2 regions of the Variovorax sp. W1I1 genome follow, and region 2 is predicted to be linked to the other one. Evidence: riboswitches for the same ligand, from Rfam matches in the RefSeq annotation. Region 2 holds a riboswitch; the other holds the start of a gene.
What was found. A riboswitch is a leader RNA that binds a small molecule or an ion and turns the genes downstream of it on or off. The one in region 2 is predicted to bind thiamine pyrophosphate.

Region 1 (6,982 bases), 2.1 Mb from region 2:
GTCGGGCCATCGGGCGGCGTCGAAATGGCCGATGCGTTCGGTCTGCGCGTGCCAGGCAAGCGCGAGGCATTCGGCATCGACTTCGATGAAGCCGAGCGCGGTGCAGGCCTGCTTGGCGCCGCGATAAACCGCGTCGTCCGAAGAGAAAGACGTGGCACCCACGGTCGATGCGGTGATGGCGCCGAAGCGCAGCCCGTGCGCCGCAACGATGGCATGGGCAATGGCGCGGGCGTCGTTCATGTCGCTCATGCCGCTCATCCCGCGTGATGCCAGAAGGGCGTGCCGAGCACGGGCGTGCTGGGCTGCGCCGAGTCTTGCGCGGCCATCGCGCCTGCACGCCACGCGGTGCGGCCAGCGCCTACCGCATCGGCAAAGGCACCGGCCATCGCGACCGGGTCCTGCGCGAGCGCAACCGCGGTGTTGAGCAGCACGCCGTCGTAGCCCCACTCCATGACCTGGCAGGCGTGCGAAGGCAGCCCGAGTCCGGCATCGACGAGCATCGGCACCTTGAGCCGTTCGCGCAGCACCTGCAGCGCATACGGATTGACCGGGCCACGGCCGGTGCCGATAGGCGCGGCCCACGGCATGACGGCCTGGCAGCCCACGTCGACCAGCCGCTGGCACAGCACCAAGTCTTCGGTGCAGTAGGGCAGCACCTGGAAGCCGTCGCGAATCAGTTGCGAGGCGGCGTCGACGAGGTTCAGCGTGTCGGGCTGAAGCGTGTAGTCGTCGCCGATGAGTTCGAGCTTGATCCACGGCGTGTCGAACAGCTCGCGCGCCATGTGGGCGGTGGCGATCACCTCCTGCACGCTGTGGCAGCCGGCGGTGTTGGGCAGCACGGGCACGGCCAGCTTGCGCAGCAGCGCCCAGAAGCCGCTGCTCGTGTCGTTGCCGGCCGAGCCCTGGGGGCCTTGGTTCGCGGTCTGGCGGCGCAGCGAGGCGGTGAGCATGGCGGGCTTTGCGCGTTTCACAGCCGCTTCGAGCAGGTCGGGCGAGGGGTAGCGCGCGGTGCCGAGCAGCAGGCGGCTTTGAAAGGTCTGGCCGTACAGAACCAGCGGGTCGTTCGGTGGGGTGGTCATGGTGTTGTCTCCAATCCTTTTTCAGCCGCCCGTCACGGGGCGGATCACTTCGATGCGGTCGTCGGGCTGCAGCGCGCGCGCGGCGTAGGCCGAGCGCGGCACGAACTCGCGGTTCACCGCCACCGCGAAGGGCGGCACGGCCTCGAGCGCGGCCAGCGCATCGGTGAGCGTGGCGCTGTCGGGCAGCGTGTAGGGCTTGTCGTTGATCAGGATGTTCATCGTCGTCATGCGTCGTCGGATGTCGTGGTGTCCATGCCGAAGCCCTGCGCGAGTGCGGAGTGGCCATGCACGAGCAACTCCATCGCCGCGTCGAGCAGGGCCGGCGCGATCATGAAACCGTGGCGATAGAGGCCGTTGATCTGCAGCACGCGCGGCTGCGGCTGGCGGATGGCGGGCAAGTTGTCGGGCAGCGTGGGGCGGCACTGCGTGGCGATCTCCACGATGCGCGCCTCGGCGAAACCGCTGTGCACCGCGTAGGCCGCGCTCAGCAGTTCGAGCGTGGAGCGCACGCTGGCGGGCGACATGTCGTCCGATTCGATCTCGGTCGCGCCGATCACGAAGAGGTTGCCGGGCTTGGGCGCGATGTAGAGCGGGTAGCGCGGATGCACGAGCCGGGTCGGGCGCTGCAGCGCGACCTCAGGGGCATGCACTCGGATCACTTCGCCACGCACGCCGCGCAACGCGCTCCACTGCGGACGGGCACCGAGGCCGCGGCAGTCGATCACCCAGTCAGGCTGGCCTGGCGTGCCGGGCGAGAAGTCGGCGGGTGCGTGCGGCGACTGCCAGTGCAGCGTGACGTTCGGGCTGTCCTGCAGCGTAGCAAGGAGTGCGGCGAGCAGCGCGCGGTTGTCGAGTTGGCCTTCGCCCGGAAGCAACAGCCCTTTGGTGAAGCGCTGGCCGAGTGATGGTTCCAGCGCCGCGATGCCTGTGCCGTCGAGCATCTGCATCTGCGCGAGTTCGGGCACTTGCGCACCGGTGTTGGCGAGCACGCGTTCGAACCGTGCGGCTTCGGTCGCGTCCTGCCGGTGCCACAGTACCAGCGTGCCTTCGCGCTGGAAGAACACCGGTTGCGCCAACGGCGCGAGCAGCTCGGGCCAACGCGACAGTGCGTAGTGGCCCATGCGCACGACAGACACCGGCGCCACGGCCGATTCGGCCAGCGGCGCGAGCATCGCCGCCGCCACGCGCGCGGCTGCACCTTCGGCTTCGGGGCTGCCGGCTTCGTACAGCGCGACCTTGCAACCCGCCTGCGCGAGCGTCACCGCCATCAGGCGCCCCATGAGGCCCGCGCCGATGATCGCGACCGATCGAAACGGGACGCCGCTCATGCCGATGCCCCCGCGCTCTTCGTGGCTCGCCGATAATTTTCCGCATGACCCAAGGACCATCTCCCGCGCCGCAGGCGCCCCTGCGCTACGCACGCGTGCTCTCCATCGCAGGCTCCGACAGCGGCGGCGGCGCCGGCATCCAGGCCGACCTCAAGACCTTTGCGGCCCTCGGCTGCTACGGCATGACGGCCATCACCGCGCTCACCGCGCAGAACACGCGCGGCGTCTCGGGCATCCATGGCGTGCCGCCCGAATTTCTGAAGGCCCAGATCCAGGCCGTGGTCGAGGACATCGGCGTCGATGCAGTCAAGCTCGGCATGCTGCATGCGCCCGAAGTGGTCGAGGTTGTCGCTTGGGCCATCGACCACTACAAGTTGCCGAACGTAGTGCTCGACCCGGTGATGGTCGCCACCAGCGGCGATCGCCTGATCGCCTCGGAAACCGTGCAGGTGCTGGTGCGCGAACTGTTCCCGCGCGCCGTGGTGGTCACGCCCAATCTCGATGAAGCGGCGCTGCTGATCGGCCATGCCATCGACGGCATCGAGGCGCTCGACGGCGCGGCCGATGAACTGCTGGCGCTCGGCGCGAAGGCCGTGCTGCTCAAGGGCGGCCATCTGCCCGGCAATGAAGTGGTCGACGTGCTGTTGCAGTCGGACGGCACGCGCAAGCGCCTGGCCTCGCAGCGCATCGCGAGCCGCAACCTGCATGGCACCGGCTGCACGCTGTCGTCCGCCATCGCGGCGCACCTGGCGTTGGGGCTGAAGCTGCCCGAAGCCGTCGAACGTGCGCGCGCCTACATCCTCGGCGCGATGGCGGCCGGCGCGGATGTGATGGTCGGTGCAGGCCACGGTCCGCTCAACCACGGCTTTGCGCCAGTGCCGATGCACCGGCTGCCGCTGCCGGCGAAAGCTTTGGCCGGCTGATCCAGGCCAGCACGAAGGTCGCGGCCAACGTCGGCAGCGCGGAGCCGAACTGCGGTGCCCATTTGGCGAGCGCGTGATAGGCCGTGATACCCGCGATCCAGATCAGCGCCGCGGCCCAGTCGATCTGGCGCGTGCCGGTGGAGGCCACACCTCGCCCGCTGCCGAGCCGCCCGAGGATCACGCCGTAGAGCGGCACGAACACCGAACTGAGCAGCAGCAGGAAAGGTTCGAGCGTGTGCATCGGCAGCACCAGCGCGAGCGCGATGCACAGCGCGGCCAGCAGCAGGCCCCAGCGCTTCACGCTCCAGCGCGGCAAGAGGCTGTGCGTGGAAACAGAGCCCGAATAGACATCGCCGTACGCGTTGTCGAGCTCGTCGATGAGGATGAGCCCCAGCGCCACCAGCCCGCCCTGCGCGAGCAGCAGCGCGGTGACCAGGCCCGTGCCCGGCTCGGCCACGCTCACCACCATCACGCCGAGCGCATAGCACCAGATGTTGGCGAGCGCATAGCCGATCCAGGTGCCGCTGAAGGCGCTGCCGAGGCCCCCCGTACTGCGCTTGCCGTGGCGCGCGTAGTCGGCCACCAGCGGCAGCCACGACACCGGCATCGCGATCACCAGATCGAGCGCGCCGAACATGCCCATGCTGCCGTCGCCCGGGCGCGCCCAGAAGGCGTCGAGGCCCTTGGCCTGCAGCCGCGTCGCGAACTGCCAGGTCAGCCAGAGCAGCGAGATCACCACCAGCGGCAGACCGAAGCGGCTCACGAAACGACGCACCAGCTTGACCATCGAGCCTGCGAGCAGCGCCAGCAGCACCGCGCCCCAGAGCAGCGTGGTGAAGACGCCGCCCCAGAAGCTGCCGAGCGACGCGCCGAACGCAACCTGGCCGATGGCCTGCGTGCCTTCCCGCATGATCACCAGCTCGAAGGTGGTCCAGCCCACCAGCTGCACGATGTTGAGCAGCACCGGCAGCCGCGCGAAGGCGCTGCCGTAGGTCGCGTGCATGAGGCCGGCGCTCGCGAGGCCGGTTTCGCAGCCCAGGCGCGCGGTCCAGGCCAGGAGGCCCGCGCCGATGACGGAGCCGAGCGCAATCGCCAGTGCTGCATCGCGCGTGCCCACGGCTGGCACGAGGTAGGCGCCGATCTGCATCACCAGCAGTCCGACGCCCAAGCTGAACCAGAGCGAGGCGTGGTCGCTCCAGCCGAACACGCGGCGGGACGCGGGCAGCGGCGTCAGCGCCTCGTTGCCGGCAGAGGAAATTCCGTTGTTGTCGTTGTCGTCGTGTGCCATCCGTTTGCTCCAGTGCAAAAGGTTTGGCAGGTGGGCGAGGCTCCAGCAGCGCTGCCGCCACGCGAGACAACGTGACAGGCCGCCGGACCAGCTTCCCTGCGCGAGGATTACCTCAGTCAGGTTCAAAGGGACTCTCTCAGTCAGCCCCGGAACGGATTCCGGTTCGACACCCCTAGCGTGTGTTTCGCGCCTGAGCGCGAAGCGGGCGTGATTGTACGAGCCTGGCGCCGAGGCTTCCAGCCCCGGCGAGGAAGATGCGCGGAGGGCGCGCCGCCGCAGTTGCAGCGGCCGGACGGCCCGCTCAGGCGGAGGCGGTCGCGGCGACGCCGGCTTCAACAGCCGGTGGTGGTGACGCCATGGATTGCGCTGCCGGCCGTTCCGCGCCGCCCCGCACCTCGATCGCCGCGCAGCGCCCGTACGTGTCGTCGAAGCGCACGATGTCGTCCTCGCCGAGGTACCCGCCGGTCTGCACCTCGATCACCTCCAGCATCGTCTTGCCCGGGTTCTCCAGCCGGTGGATCGTGCCCGAGGGCAGGTAGATCGATTCGTTCTCCCGCACCAGCTGCACCTCGCCGCCGCGCGTGGCGCGGGCCGTGCCCTTGACCACGATCCAGTGCTCGGCGCGGTGGTGGTGCATCTGCAGCGACAGCTTGCCGCCGGGTTTCACGGTCAGGCGCTTCACCTGGAAGCGCTCGCCCATGTCCACGCTGTCGTATGCGCCCCAGGGCCGCACCACGCGGCGATGTTCGGTGGCCACGGCCTTGCCCTCGAGCGACAGCATGCGCACCACGTCGGCCACCTGCTCGGCGCAGCCGGCGCCCGCCACCAGCACCGCGTCGGGCGTGTCCACGATGATCAGGTCCTCGGTGCCGAGCGCCACCACCGGCCGGTGCGGCGCATGCACGAAGGTGTTGCGCGAGCGCAGGGCGCTCGCCATGCCGCTCAGGCGGTTGCCCGCGTCGTCGGCCGGATGCAGCAGGGCCACCGCGTTCCAGCTGCCCACGTCGCTCCAGGTGCCCTCGAAGCGCACGACCGCGACGCCGGCATGTTTTTCGAGCACCGCATAGTCGATGCTTTCGCCGCGGCAGCCCTCGAAGGCCTCGCGGTCCAAGCGCAGGAAGCTGCCGTCGACCGAGACCGCTGCGGCCGCGCGTTCGCAGGCCGCGAGGATGTCCGGCGCGTGCGTGCGCAGCGCCGCGACCAGCGTGCGGGCCTGCACCAGGAAGATGCCGGCGTTCCAGCAGTAGCCGCCATGCAGGATCAGCGATTCGGCCACCGACGCCGTCGGCTTCTCCACGAAGCGCGCCACGACGCGGCTCTCGCCATGCCCGGTCGGTCCGGCCGCCTCGATGTAGCCATAGGCCGTGCTCGGAAAACTGGGCGCCACGCCGAAAGTGACGATGCGGCCCGCCAGCGCCGCATCGACGCCTTCGCGCACCGTGGCCGCGAACAGCGCCGCGTCGGGGATGTGGTGGTCGGCGGGCGCGAACAGCAGCAGGTCGTCGGGCTCGGCCAGCAGCGCGGCCGCGGCCATGGCGGCGGCGGTGTTGCGCGGCATCGGCTCCAGGATCTGCCGGCCCTCGGTCCTGGCGTTCTCCATCGCTTCGCGCACCAGGAAGCGATGGTCTTCCGAGGCCACGCAGGTGATGGTCCGGTTCAGTGCGGAGAGCCGCTCGAGCGTGAGCTGCAGCAGGCTCTTGTTGCCGATCAGCGGCGCGAACTGCTTGGGCAGCGCCTTGCGCGACAGCGGCCACAGCCGCGTACCGCTGCCGCCGCACAGAAGCACCGGATGAATGGTGGGATCGTTCATGTTGACCAGCCTTTTTCGGAGTTGGTGAAGAAGAAAAAGCGGTTCGAAGCGAAGAGCTCGAAGAAGACCTGTGGGCGCCGCGCTGCCGCGCGCTACCGGTGCGACGCCAGGGCGGCTTCGGCGTCGGCCGGCTCGCGTTCGAGCGGCAGGGTCACGCTCACCCGCAGGCCGCGCGGCGACAGGTTCGCGATGCTGATATCGGCGCCAATGGCTTCGGCGCGCGCGCGCATGTTGCGAAGCCCCCCTGCCTTGGGGCGCGCCGCGCCGGGTTCGTGCCGGCCGGGGCCGGGCAGCCCGCGGCCGTCGTCCCGCACCTCCAGCGCGAGCATGCCGTCTCTGTCGTCCCTGGCGAGCCGCACGTGCACGTGGCGGGCGCCGGAGTGGCGCAGCGCATTGGCGAGCGCCTCCTGCACGATCTTGCAGAGTTCGTGGTTCGTGCGGCAGTCGTCGTCTCCTGCCGCGGAAGGGACGTCGGACACCTGCCACTGGAACGCGATGCCGCTGCGCCTGAAGGCCGGCTCGAAGCGGTAGCGCAGATTGCCCAGCATCTCGCC
Region 2 (6,982 bases):
GTTCTTCTTCTCGGCCTTGAGCTTCATGCTCACCACGTCGGAGCCGGCGTTGGGCTCGCTCATGGCCAGCGCGCCGACATGCTCGCCGCTCACCAGCTTGGGCAGGTACTTCTTCTTCTGCGCATCGCTGCCGTTGCGGTGGATCTGGTTCACGCACAGGTTGGAGTGCGCGCCATACGACAGGCCCACCGAGGCCGAGGCGCGCGAGACTTCTTCCATGGCCACGATGTGCGCCAGGTAGCCCAGCTCGGTGCCGCCGAACTCTTCCTTCACCGTCATGCCGTGCAGGCCGAGCTCGCCGAGCTTTTGCCAGAGGTCGTGCGGGAACAGGTTGTCGCGGTCGATGTCGGCGGCGCGGGGGGCAATTTCGTTGGCGGCGAAGTCCTGGATGGCGCCGCGCAGCGAGTCGATGTCCTCGCCCAGGTCGAAGTTCAGGCCGGGATCGTGCATGTGTCTTGTCTCCTCTGAGGGGTCGGCGCGCAGGGCTGCCCACGCGGATTGGCGCTTGGAAGAAACGCAGCTTACGCCTCGCCGCGCCGCAATTGGCGCCACAATGGTTGCAAATTGCGCCACGACTTCACCGCCCGACCATGACCTCGCCCGCCTTCCTGAAGCCTGCCCGCGCCGTCACCCCCATGGCCTTCGTGAGAGCCATCGCGAAGGGCTATGAGCGCTACGGCATGGACCCCGCCGAGGCCCTGAAGTCGGCACAGATCACGCCGCGCGAACTGGCCCGGCCGGGCGCGCGGGTGACGGCGGCGCAGTTCGAGGCGCTCTCGGAACACGCCATGCAGGAACTGGACGACGAAGCCCTCGGCTGGTTCTCGCGGCGCCTGCCCTGGGGCAGCTACGGCATGCTGTGCCGCGCCTCGCTGACCTCGCCCGACCTGGGCGTGGCCATCAAGCGCTGGTGCCGCCACCACCGCTTGCTGACCGAGGACATCGGCCTCGCGCTCGAAGTGGCCGGCGGCGTGGCCACGCTGCGCATCACCGAGAACCGCCCGCTGGACGAGGCCTTCCGCGAGTTCTGCCTGGTGACCAGCCTGCGCTTCATGCACGGCTACATGTGCTGGGCTATCGATTCGCGCATCTCGCTGCGCAACGCCACCTTTCCGTTCGCAGCGCCCGCGCACCGCGACGCCTACGCGCCGATGTTCACGCCCGAAGTGCGCTTCGACGCACCGCAGGCCACCATCAGCTTTGACGAGCGCTACCTCGCTCTGCCGCTGCAGCGCGACGAGCGCGCGCTGCGCACCATGCTCAAGCGCGCGCTGCCGCTCACCATCCTGCAGTACCGCCGCGACCGCCTGCTGGGCCAGCGCGTGCGCGAACTGCTGCGCTCGCGCGCGGCGGAGGCCAGCACTGCCGAGGCGCTGGCGGGGCTGCTGAACGTGTCGGGACGGACGCTGCACCGGCAGCTGCACGAGGAAGGCACTTCGCTGCAGACGCTGAAGAATGAGGTGCGCCACGAGCTGGCCGTGGAGCAGTTGCGCCGCACCAATCGCCCGATCAAGCAGGTGGCGCTGGCGGTGGGCTTTCGCAACGAGAAGAGTTTTTCTCGCGCGTTCCTGCAGTGGACGGGGCATGCGCCGCGGGACTTTCGGGCGCAAGGGCTTTAACTGGAAGGCCGGTCAGCCCGGCTGCGCGATCTTCGCCAGCGCGTCCGCGATCGACTGACTGTCCTCAGGCCGAACGAGCTTCGCGACTTCCTTGCCATCGCGCATGAACACCAGCGTCGGCCAGAGCCTCACGTTGAACGAGCGACCGAGCGGGCGGCCGCTGCCGTCTTCGACCTTGATGCGCGGGATGTCGGGGTACTTGGCGAAAGCTTCGGCGATGTTCGGTTGCGCGGCCTTGCAGATGCCGCACCAGTTGGTGCCGAACTCGACCACGGCGGGGCCGGTGCGTGCGTCGATCTCGGCGCGCTCAGGCTGTTCTGTCTTGTATTCGGAGGTCATGGGCTGGGTTCCTTCGTTCTTGCGAATGGAGGGAAAACGGGAGAGGAAACGGTGCCGACCATTCCACCAGAAAGTCAGGCCGCCTGCAGGCCAAAGCCCGATAGCAGCGCCGGCAATTCGGCCATGTCGCTGAACACCCGCACCGCGCCCACGCTCAGCAGCGGACCCGGGCCACTGTGGCCCGATTCGCCCGTGCTGTAGCCGAACACCGCCGCGCCCGCGGCCACGCCGGCCATCGCGCCTGTGACCGTGTCCTCGACGACGGCGCAGCGCTTCGGATCGACGCCCAGCGCTTCGGCGGCGGCGAGGTACACGTCCGGATGCGGCTTGGAGCGCGGCATTTCGTGCCCGCTGAAGATGCGCCCTTCGAAGCAGTCGAGCAGGCCGACCTTGGCCAGCTGCAGCTCGACCTTGTGGCGGTCCGCGCCCGAGGCGCAGGCGATGCGGCCCTTCAGCATTGCGTGGATCTGGCGGATGGCCGCGGGGGCGTTGGGGATCGCGGTGAGGTCGCGTTCGAGGGCCTCGTTGCGGCGGGCCCTGAAGAGCTTGAGCCACTCGTCGGTGATCTTCACGCCGGTCCTGGCTTCGATCAGCGGGGCCTCGTCCTTCACGGCCTTGCCGGTGAAGGTGTTCATCGACTCTTCGGTGGTGAGGTGCCAACCGAGCTCGCCGAGCATTTCGGCGAGCACGCGGTTGGTGATGGGTTCGGAGTCGACTAGGACGCCGTCGCAGTCGAAGAGGACTGCGGCGAAGGGGAATGGGGTCATTGGGGGTTTCGTCTGGTGGCTTGGGACGATGGTAGCAATTAGGTTTTTTTCTTTTCCGAGGCCGGGTCTCGCCCCGGCCTCGGGAAAAAACCTTAAGACACAGCCCGAATAGGAATGTAGATCTCCCCACCCCCAGCCATGAACTCCTTCGACTTCTCCTCCATGCCTTCAGCCATCGCCTCGGCTTCGGCTACGCCCTTCTTCGCCGCATACTCCCGCACTTCCTGCGTGATCTTCATCGAGCAGAACTTCGGCCCGCACATGGAGCAGAAGTGCGCCACCTTGCTCGAGTCCTTCGGCAGCGTCTCGTCATGGAATTCGCGCGCCGTGTCGGGATCCAGGCCGAGGTTGAACTGGTCCTGCCAGCGGAACTCGAAGCGCGCCTTGCTCAACGCATCGTCGCGCGACCGCGCACCCGGATGCCCCTTCGCAACATCAGCAGCATGCGCAGCGATCTTGTAAGCAATGATCCCCTGCTTCACGTCATCGCGATCCGGCAGCCCCAAGTGCTCCTTCGGCGTCACGTAGCACAGCATCGCCGTGCCGGCCCACCCGATCATCGCGGCACCGATGGCGCTGGAGATGTGGTCATAGCCCGGCGCGATGTCGATCGTCAGCGGCCCGAGCGTGTAGAACGGCGCCTCATGGCAGTGTTTCAACTGCTCGTCCATGTTCGCCTGGATCATGTGCATCGGCACATGCCCCGGCCCTTCGATCATGGTCTGCACGTCGTGCTTCCAAGCGATCTGCGTGAGCTCGCCCAGCGTGCGCAGTTCGGCGAACTGCGCCTCATCGTTGGCATCGGCGCCCGAGCCCGGACGCAGGCCATCGCCCAGCGAAAAGCTCACGTCGTACGCCTTCATGATGTCGCAGATGTCCTCGAAGCGCTCGTACAGAAAGCTCTCCTTGTGGTGCGCGATGCACCACTTGGCCATGATCGAGCCGCCGCGCGAGACGATGCCCGTCATGCGGTCGGCCGTGAGGTGAATGAACGGCAGCCGCACGCCCGCGTGGATGGTGAAGTAGTCGATGCCCTGCTCGGCCTGCTCGATCAGCGTGTCGCGGAAGATCTCCCAGGTGAGGTCCTCGGCCACGCCGCCCACCTTCTCCAACGCCTGATAAATCGGCACCGTGCCGATGGGCACCGGCGAGTTGCGCACGATCCAGTCGCGCGTGGTGTGGATGTTCTTGCCGGTCGACAGGTCCATCACGTTGTCGGCGCCCCAGCGGATCGCCCACACGAGTTTTTCGACCTCTTCCTCGATGCTCGACGTGACGGCCGAGTTGCCGATGTTGGCGTTGATCTTCACCTTGAAGTTGCGGCCGATGGCCATCGGCTCGACTTCAGGATGGTTGATGTTGGCGGGGATGATCGCGCGGCCGCGGGCCACCTCGTCGCGCACGAATTCGGGCGTGATGATGCGGGGAATGCTGGCGCCCATCGGGTTGCCCGCCACGCGTTTGGCGCGCTCTTCGTTGGCGAGGTATTCGGCCATCCATTCGCGCTTGCCGTTCTCGCGCAGGGCCACGTACTCCATCTCGGGCGTGACGATGCCGCGGCGTGCGTAGTGCATCTGCGTGACATTGGCGCCCGATTTCGCGCGGCGCGGCGTGCGCTGCAGCGCCGAGGCACCGGCGCGCAGCTCGGCCAGGCGCTGGGCATCGTGGTCGTGTGCGTGCTTCAGGCCTTCGTCGAGCGCCTGGTGCGAGCGGCCCTCATAACTTTCGGTGTCGTTGCGCTCGGCGATCCACGCGTCGCGCACGCTCGGCAGGCCGCGGCGCACGTCGATGTCGACCTTGGCATCGGTGTACGGGCCCGAGGTGTCGTAGAGCGAGACGGTCTCGCCGTTGGTCAGCAACACGTCGCGCACCGGCACGTTCAGGTCGGGCCGGCTGCCCGGGATCAGGCACTTGTGGGATGCGGGAAAGGGCTCGCGCGTGAGCGAGAGCAAAGAGGTGAACTTGTCGGGGGCATTCATCGGGGCACTCCTTGTTGAGGGAAAGGGTGCTCCGCAATCGCTCGGTGGACTTGGGGCCGTCACGGAAGGTGGGTGACGGGACCTCGGTCAGGGAGTGCAGCTCTTCTTACGCCGGTATGACCCGGATCAAGTTCGCGGGTCGGCAGCTTTGCCATCTCAGCACACCACATGTGTGCACCCCGGAGCGGGGCCGATTGTGCGAGCCCCGGCCCGGCGCGTCAACCCGTGTCAGGCCACGGGGTGTTGCAGATCGCCTTCGAGGTAGTACCAGCGTTCGCTTTCCCGAACGAAGCGGCTGCGCTCGTGCAGGCGGGTGGCGGTACCGGTGGCAGCGCTGCGCTGGCGCGCGACGAATTCGACCTCTGCGTGGTCCGCATCGAGCACCGAGCGCGAGCGGATGTCGAGGCCGAGCCACTTGACGCCCGGCTCGAACTCGATCGATGCCGGCCGCTTCGACACATGCCAGGTGGCCAGCAGGTACTCGGCGCGTTCCAGCACGAAGGCCGAATAGCGCGAGCGCATCAGCGATTCGGCGTCGGGGGCGGGCGTGTTCTCGAAATCGTCGAGATAGCGGCCACAGCACAGGGCGTAGCCGATGGGCTTGTCGCGGCGGTCGGTGCGGCCGCAGGGGCAAGGTCCGGTGGTGGGATCGATGGCGCTCATGAAGACCGCTATTGGAACACCTCGCGGCCATCCCTCCGATGGGGCAACCCCGGAGCCGGGGAAGCTAGCCGGAGCGGCTCGCGGCGATCGCGTCCTGCAAGGCCCGCGCATCGGCCGGCTTGTAGATGAGCGCATAGCCCGCGCGCTCGACCTCCACCCGATTGGCATGGGCCGTTTCACCCGTCAGGATGACCACGTTTCGCGCCTTGCCGACCGCCTGCAGCGCCTGCGCGGCCGCCAGCCCCGAGAGGCCGCTGCCCAGCCGCAGGTCGCTCAGCATCAGGTCGAACACGCCGCCGTGCTGCAGCGCCTCGCGAGGGTTGGCGGCCAGCGCCACCTCGTGGCCCCAGCCGCCGAGCAGCGAACGCATCGCCTCGCGCACGGGCTGCTCGTCGTCCAGCACCAGGATGCGGATCGCGGCGGTCGTTCGGCCGGCCGCCGGCTCCGCCAATGCCTCCGTCTCCGGCACGGCGGGCGGGGCGACCGCTTCCTCCAGCACCAGAGAGAAGGTGCTGCCGCGGCCGGGCGCGGAGCGAACTTCGATGCGCGAGCCCATCACCTGCGCCATGCCCGCCACCAGCGACAGGCCCAGCCCAAGGCCGCGGCTGCGGTCGCGGCCGGGGTTGTCGACCTGGAAGAACTCCTCGAACACCTGCTCCCGGTGCTGCGCTTCGATGCCCACGCCCGAGTCGCGCACCTCGATGCGCCAGGCGGGCACGCCGTTCGCCGGGCGCTGCACCCGCCGCGCGAGCACGAACACCGTGCCCACGGGCGTGTACTTGATGGCGTTGTCGACCAGGTTGCCCAGCACGCGCGCGAGCATGCGCGCATCGGCCCGCACCACCGCCTCCGTCGGGCGGATGCGCAGCGCCAGGCCCTTGGCTTCGGCCAGCGCCGCAAAACGTCCGTCGAGCGACCGGAACAATGCATCCAGACGCAGGGGCTCCAGCCGCACCGGCGCCGCGCCGCCATCGAGCTGCGCGATGTCCAGCAGCGCGTCGATGGAGCCGCGCAGCGCATCGACGCTGTCGCGCATGAAGCGCAGGTTGTCCGCACTGGGCGCGCGGCGCGTGTCGAGCGCATCCACAAAGATCGCCAGCGCATGCATCGGCTGGCGCAGGTCGTGGTTGGCGGCCGCGAAGATGCGCGCGCGCTGCGCGGCCATCCGCGCCACATGATCGAGCTGGCGCGACAAGGCATCGGCCAGACGCGCGTTCTCGAAGCCGTTCTCGATGGAGCGCACGATCAGCCGGTTCTGCTTGCGCGCGTAGTGCAACGACGCAAGCAACTGCGACACCGCCAGGCAACCCATGATCACCGGCACGCTGCCCGGCTCCAGCACCAGCCGCAGCGCCAGGCTCAGGAACACCGGCACGCCGAAGCACACCGCGGCCAGCCACCATTGCGCGAGCGCGGCGATGATCACGCCGGTGGTGCCGCTGACGAAGAAATACATCAGGAGGATGTATGCAAGGTCGCCGTGCGGAAAGAAGAGCCACGGCGCCAGCGCCCACACCAGCCCCGGGAACAGCATGCGCAGCTCCAGCTGCCGGCGCGTGCGGGCGGCCGACGCGGCGTCGATGGCGTCCGGGTCCACACGGTGCAAGTGGCGGTG

Region 1: another riboswitch for thiamine pyrophosphate. It lies ahead of QFZ83_RS10180 (cytosine permease); the one in region 2 lies ahead of thiC (phosphomethylpyrimidine synthase ThiC).

The regions. Positions count from the first base shown of each region.
Region 1 covers NZ_JAUSWZ010000001.1:2,129,610-2,136,591, forward strand. Annotated here, with positions in the region: gene thiE (thiamine phosphate synthase) at 1-249, opposite strand, end outside; gene QFZ83_RS10160 (thiazole synthase) at 255-1,079, opposite strand; gene thiS (sulfur carrier protein ThiS) at 1,101-1,307, opposite strand; gene QFZ83_RS10170 (FAD-dependent oxidoreductase) at 1,304-2,407, opposite strand; gene thiD (bifunctional hydroxymethylpyrimidine kinase/phosphomethylpyrimidine kinase) at 2,452-3,330, shown strand; gene QFZ83_RS10180 (cytosine permease) at 3,263-4,618, opposite strand; TPP riboswitch at 4,695-4,802, opposite strand; gene QFZ83_RS10185 (mannose-1-phosphate guanylyltransferase/mannose-6-phosphate isomerase) at 4,920-6,428, opposite strand; gene QFZ83_RS10190 (sensor histidine kinase) at 6,521-6,982, opposite strand, start outside.
Region 2 covers NZ_JAUSWZ010000001.1:69,874-76,855, reverse strand. Annotated here, with positions in the region: gene QFZ83_RS00350 (isovaleryl-CoA dehydrogenase) at 1-450, opposite strand, end outside; gene QFZ83_RS00345 (AraC family transcriptional regulator) at 591-1,619, shown strand; gene QFZ83_RS00340 (thioredoxin family protein) at 1,632-1,958, opposite strand; gene QFZ83_RS00335 (HAD family phosphatase) at 2,033-2,725, opposite strand; gene thiC (phosphomethylpyrimidine synthase ThiC) at 2,818-4,704, opposite strand; TPP riboswitch at 4,791-4,896, opposite strand; gene QFZ83_RS00325 (YchJ family protein) at 4,933-5,367, opposite strand; gene QFZ83_RS00320 (hybrid sensor histidine kinase/response regulator) at 5,432-6,982, opposite strand, start outside.